Geotalea uraniireducens: one gene and its partner. The protein of the gene in region 1 interacts with the protein of each later gene in a pairwise test. Links are inferred from orthologs where the notes say so. Each region holds a gene or a part of one and is shown in the gene's direction. Other genes may lie near its edges.

The links. The genes of interacting proteins can lie anywhere in the genome.
Region 2: the proteins of mrdA (region 1) and QMN23_RS17585 interact in binary tests that used the Escherichia coli proteins (3 or more experiments, as listed by UniProt). The link is inferred for Geotalea uraniireducens from one-to-one orthologs.

Annotation. Positions count from the first base shown.
Region 1 is NZ_AP027151.1:2,895,516-2,898,758, reverse strand. Bases 245-3,243 are described here. They hold mrdA (penicillin-binding protein 2), read left to right. Parts: upstream 245-782; coding sequence 783-2,705; downstream 2,706-3,243. Other genes in these bases: rodA (rod shape-determining protein RodA), read left to right, coding at 2,709-3,243; mreD (rod shape-determining protein MreD), read left to right, coding at 301-786; mreC (rod shape-determining protein MreC), read left to right, coding at 245-308. Outside these bases: more of mreC, read left to right, coding at 1-244. UniProt on the Escherichia coli protein: Catalyzes cross-linking of the peptidoglycan cell wall. Responsible for the determination of the rod shape of the cell. Is probably required for lateral peptidoglycan synthesis and maintenance of the correct diameter during lateral and centripetal growth.
Region 2 is NZ_AP027151.1:3,762,881-3,766,000, reverse strand. What follows is about bases 1-3,075. They hold QMN23_RS17585 (penicillin-binding protein 1A), read left to right. Parts: upstream 1-336; coding sequence 337-2,814; downstream 2,815-3,075. Other genes in these bases: QMN23_RS17580 (HU family DNA-binding protein), read left to right, coding at 3,009-3,075; QMN23_RS17590 (DUF3187 family protein), read right to left, coding at 1-192. Also shown: more of QMN23_RS17580, read left to right, coding at 3,076-3,120. UniProt on the Escherichia coli protein: Cell wall formation. Synthesis of cross-linked peptidoglycan from the lipid intermediates.

The DNA of each region.
Region 1 (3,243 bases):
TACTGACGGATCACGCCAGCGGGATTGCGGCGCTGGTGCAGCGTTCACGGGCCAGAGGGGTGGTCAAGGGGAAAGGGAGCGGTTTCTGCTCGCTGGAGTTTTCCCTGCGCGACGAAGATGTCAAGGTCGGCGACATGATCGTTACTTCGGGGATCGGGGGGATTTTCCCCAAGGGATTGGTCATTGGCGAAGTAACTATGGTCAAGAAAGGCGAGTACGGAATTTTCCAGACCATCGACCTCCGTCCCGCCGTAAATATGGCGAAGCTTGAAGAAGTGCTCGTCCTGCTGCAGAAGAGCGATGATTAAGACCCTTTGGTACGCCATTCTCGTTTTTGCGACGCTGATTTTCCAGTTTACCCTGTTCCCGGCGTATTTTGCCGACCCCTTCAAGCCGAATCTGCTGATCATCCTGATTGTCTATATGGGCCTCCGGGAATCGCTCGCCTGGGGCATTCTCGCCTATTTCCTCGGCCTTATCCAGGATAGCTTCAGTGGCCTCTACCTGGGGCTCGACGGGTTTTCCTACCTGATCATTTTCCTCCTGCTGACCCTGGTCGCCGACCGGTTGTTTACCGACCGGCGGTCGCTGATGATCCTCGGCGTTCTTGCTGCCACCCTCCTCAACGGAGTACTCAACCTCCTATTGCTGATCCTCTTCTCCGCGGCGGACGGGATCTATGCCACCCTGCTGCAGAGCCTGATCCCGCAAGCGCTGGTCAATGCCCTGGCGGCATCGATAATCTTTACCTTCAGCCCCTTGGCCCGACTGGGAGAAGCCCGATGACAGACCACCGGTTTGTTCGAGAAAGCCAGGAACCGAAGAAGCAGATCATTCTGCTTTCCCTGTTCGCGGCAGCTGTCTTTTTCCTGCTGCTGACCAGGCTTTGGTATCTGCAGATCGTCAAAGCCGAAAATTTTCAGAACCTTTCCGAAAACAACCGCTTGCGCCTCGTTCCCGTTGCCGCGTCGCGGGGGACCATCTTTGACCGCAACGGCAAGGTGCTGGTCAGCAATCGCCCGTCGTTCAGCGTGGCAATGATCCCTCAGGAGGTGAGGGATCGCGAGACGTTTTTCAGCCGGTTGGCGCAATACCTGAACATCGATCGCCAGGAATTGGTCGACAAATGGGAAAAGGGGAAGGGCCGGGCTCGTTACTACCCGGTGGTGCTTGCCTCTGACATTACCCGCGATCAGATGGAACTGCTCGAGGAAAAGCGGCTGTGGCTACCGGGGCTGGAAGTGGAAATGAAGCCGATCCGGGAATACGAGGACGGGATGCTGGCCTCCCATCTGTTGGGCTACATTGGCGAGATTTCGGACGATGAGTTGAAGAATCCCGCCTATAACGGCTACAACCTGGGTGATTACGTTGGCAAAAGCGGCATCGAGCGAAGTTGGGAGAATATCTTGCGTGGCAAGGACGGCGGCCGGCAGATCGAAGTCGATGCCCGTGGCCGGGTGCTCAGGACCATTTCGGAAACGCCGCCGGTGGTCGGCAGCAGTCTCGTCCTGACCATTGACACCGATCTGCAGAAGCGGGCGGAGCAGAGCTTTGGCGAGCAGGCCGGGGCAGCGGTTGCCATGGATGTCAACAGTGGGGAGATCCTGGCATTCGTCAGCAATCCTGGCTTCGACCCGGCACTCTTTGCCGGCCGCATGCCGCCGGATAAATGGAAAAGCTATCTGGAAGACAAACGCCATCCGTTAGAGAACAAGGCACTGAAAGGACAGTATCCTCCGGGGTCGACCTTCAAGGTCATTACCGCTCTGGCCGGGCTCGGGGAAGGGCTGATCGACGAGCGGAGCACCGTGGTCTGCACCGGTTCCTACACCCTCGGTAAGAATACCTTCCGCTGCTGGGACAAGAAAGGGCATGGGGCGGTGAACCTGAAGCGCGCCCTCAAACAGTCCTGCGACGTGTACTTTTACCAACTTGGCGAACGGCTTGGCATCGACCGGATCGCTGCCTATGCGAGGAAATTCGACCTCGGGGCGCCGATGGGGGTCGGCCTGGAGAACGAGAAGGGGGGGAATATCCCCACTTCGGAATGGAAACTTAAAAAATACGGCAGGTCGTGGTATCAGGGCGATACCCTGCCGGCGGCGATTGGCCAGGGGTATGTCCTGATGACCCCGATTCAGCTGGCATCGATGATTGCCACCGTGGCTAATGACGGCACGGTCTATCGTCCTCACTTGGTCAAAAGGATTATTGATCAGGACGGCAAGGTGCTGCAGGAATTCAAGCCGGAAATCATCGCTCGAACCGGCATCAGCCAACGCGATTTCGAACTCGTTAAGCAAGGATTGTTCGCCGTGGTCAACGAACCGGGCGGAACGGGGGCGATGGCAAGGCTCTACGAGGTGAAAGTCGCCGGCAAGACCGGAACCTCACAGGTGGTCAAAATGCGCGATAACCGGGGGAGCATCCCCTACCAGTATCGTGACCACGCGCTCTTTGTCGCCTTTGCTCCCTATGATAAACCGGAAATTGCGGTGGCGGTTGTTATCGAGCATGGGGAGCACGGCGGCGCGGCTGCGGCACCGATCGCCGGCAATATTCTCCGGGCGTACTTCGAGGGAAAGGGCGTGTTGCGGAAACCGGTAAAGGCGCCTGCCGCCACCGATGATGGCGAACAGTCGGACAGCGCGGCGCCGCAGGCCGGGGACGCGGCGACCAATAACAATCAGGGACAGGAATAGGCAATGATCGACCGAAGACTGATAACCAATTTCGACTGGACGCTGCTCGCCCTGGTCCTTGCCGCCTGCGCGCTCGGCGTGGTCAATATATACAGTGCCTCTGCCTCATACGCCCCGGCCGGCACCCCGTTCTACATCAAGCAACTCTACTGGATCCTGGTGGGTCTGCTGCTGATTGTTGTTGTGTGCAGTCTCGACTATCACCTGTTCGAGGATGTGGCCTATTGGCTCTACGGGATTCTCTGCCTGCTTCTGGTGGTCGTGCTGGTGGTAGGGAAAACCTCGATGGGCGCCACCCGCTGGCTTCATCTTGGCTTCTTCAGCATCCAGCCGTCGGAGCCGATGAAGATTGTCGCTATCATGACGCTGGCCCGCTTTTTCACCAACTATGCGACCGTCGGCGGACTGACCCTCAAGGATCTTCTCTATCCCGTGCTGTTTCTCGGCGCGCCGGCGCTGCTGATCATGAAACAACCAGACCTCGGCACGGCGATCCTGGTCATTCTGATTGCCGGTTCGATGATGGCCTATCTCGGTA
Region 2 (3,120 bases), 870 kb from region 1 along the record:
GCGGGCGCTGTCCGGCACCGGCAGGCCGAAAATCTGCACCAGCGGACTCATGTTGACGACCCGGAACGGAGTGATCTCCATGGCGAGCGCCGGGGCTCCGGTCAAGGCAGCCACTAGGGCGATGCCTGCAGAGGTGAGGAGCGGTGCCGCCATCCGCGGCCAAAACTTCTGTTTTTTTGGGCAACTCGTCATTCGGGTATCCCTCCTGTTCGTCGCATGTCACCACTCGCCCCGTCCCGCGCCCGGCCACAAACTTCTTGAACTGGCGCGGCGATCTGGGCTATGGTGATCAGATAGCACGTAATAGCCTGCATTTCAACGGCTTGGAGATGTTTTATGGCGTTGTACAACGGTCGGCAGAACCCCGCCTCCCGGAACATAAACCGGCGGCAAGGAAAAAGTCCATTAAAAATTTTTCTCGTGACAGCCTCGATCATCGGTGGAATCGGGCTGCTCGCACTAGCCGGTTACCTGTTTTTCCTGTACAACTCGCTGCCGCGGGTCGATCGCCTGGCCGATTACAAGCCGCCGATCGTTTCCCAGGTGTTCGGCGACGACGGCAGCCTGGTGGGCGAATTTTACCTGGAGCGGCGGATCGTCGTCCCGGTGGACAAGATTCCCCGCCAGCTGATCCAGGCTTTTGTCGCCGCGGAAGATGCCAACTTTTATCAACACAAGGGGCTCGACTATGTGGGGATTCTCCGGGCGGCCGTCAAGAACCTCCTGTCGTTGAGCAAGAAGGAGGGGGCGTCCACCATCACCCAGCAGGTGGCCAAGTCGATGCTTCTCACTCCGGAGAAGAAGTTCTCCCGCAAGTTCAAGGAGGCGATCCTTGCCAAACGGATGGAGGAACGGCTCTCCAAGGACGAAATCCTCTATATTTACCTGAACCAGATCTATCTCGGCGCGGGTTCCTACGGGGTGCAGGTGGCGGCGGAGACCTACTTCGGCAAGAACGTCGACCAGCTGAACCTGGCGGAGATGGCGATGCTGGCCGGCCTCCCCAAGGCGCCCAACTACTATTCGCCGATCAAGCACCTGGATCGGGCCAAGGAGCGCCAGGCGTACGTCCTCGACCGGATGGTCAAGGAGGGATATATCACCCAGGCGGAAGCGGAGCATGCCCGGGCGATGCCGATCGTCATCAAGTCGATGAAAACGGTCAACAGCGACCAGTCGGCCTATTTCCTCGAGCACATCCGGATTCAGCTCGAAGAGAAGTACGGCATGGACAAGCTGTACAAGGAAGGGCTGCGGATCTATACGACGATGGACGGCGCGATGCAGAAGGCGGCCTACGAAGCGGTGGTGACCGGCCTGAAGAACGTCGACAAGCGCCAGGGGTTCCGCGGCCCGCTTCGCTACCTTGCCGAGACGGAGGTCGACGACTTCTGCCGGAAGGTGGAAGATGGCATCGACACGGCCAGCCTCAAGGAGGGGAGCACCTACCAAGGGGTGGTGACGGCGGTGAACCCGGCCAAGGGTGAGGCGACGGTCCGGGTCGGCGACCGGACCGGCATCCTGTCGCGGAAAAACATGGCCTGGGCGGGCAAGCTCCAACTGGTCAACAGCTGGGGCAAACAGGAAGGCAAAGGGAAATTCCTGCCGCTCGGCAGCGTGGTCCTGGTTAGCGTCATTACCCCGGATGTCAACAAGGCCGGGGCGGTGCTGGCCCTCGATCAGGAGCCGGAGGCCCAGGCCGCGGTGGTGTCGATCGATCCCCGGACCGGGGCGGTGCGGGCGATGGTCGGCGGCTACGATTTCCACAAGAGCCAGTTCAATCGGGCGATCCAGGCGCGCCGCAACCCCGGGTCGGCTTTCAAGCCGCTGATCTATGCGGCCGCCCTCGACAAGGGGCTGACGCCCGCCACCATCTTCGACGATTCCCCCGTCGAGTATGACAGCGGCCAGGAAAAGGCCTGGCGGCCGAAGAACTATGACAATATCTACCGCGGCAACGTCACGATGCGTGAGGCGCTGACCAACTCGATCAACGTGGTGAGCGTGAAGATCCTCGAACAGATTGGCGTCGACTACGCGATCGATTACGCCAAGAAACTCGGCATTACCTCGCCGCTGGCGGCCAACCTGACCCTGGCGCTCGGTTCGTCGAGCCTTACCCCCCTCGAATTGACCTCGGCCTACGCGGTCTTCGCCTCCGGCGGCTACCGGACCACCCCCTATTTCATTACCAAGGTGGAGGACAGCGACGGGAAGGTGCTGGAGGAGACGGCGCCTCCGGTGATCCCGGTGATGACCAACAACTCCTCGGCGACGGTTGTCGACGGGGATGGGGCAACGGCGCCGGCACAGGCTCCAGCGCCGGCTGCCGGCAGCGAGCGCGGGCCAGCCGCCGTCCCGGTCATCTCGCCGGAAACCGCCTACATCATTACCAATCTGATGGAAAGTGTCGTCACCAGCGGCACCGGACAACGGGCCCGGGCGCTCGGCCGGCCGGTGGCCGGGAAGACCGGTACCACCAACGATATGAAGGATGCCTGGTTTATCGGCTATGTACCGCAACTGGTAACCGGCGTCTGGGTCGGCTATGATCAGGAACGCTCCCTCGGGGCCGGGGGATCGGGCGGCCAGGCGGCGGCGCCGATCTGGACCGAATTCATGAAACAGGCGGTTGCCCGGCTGCCGGTGAAGAATTTTACGGCGCCGTCGGATATTACCTTTGCCACCATCGATCCTCAAACGGGCAAGCTGGCGCGCGATGGCGCGCCGGGAGCGATCGTCGAGGGGTTCGCGGCCGGGACCGAGCCGAAGAGCTATGATAGCGATGCGCCGGCGGCGGATGATGCGCAATAGTTGTAATGATTTTATAGTGTTATGAATCGACGACGCCGATTGACGGGGGTTGAGAGGGGGGTGGGAGCCATAAGTCCTTTTGTGACAACGGTTTCCGGCGGATAAAAAAATTTCATTTCCGTAAATAATCCCTTGCAAAGTGGAAATTTCTGTCTATAGTATTCCGTGAATTATCATAAAAAGGAGGGTTGACCATGACCAAAGCAGAACTTGTGGATGCTGTAGCGAAATCTGCCAACCTGACCAAGGCAGCTGCTGACAAGGCTGTTGGTGCCTTCATTGGCGCTGTCGGCGATGCGCTGAAAA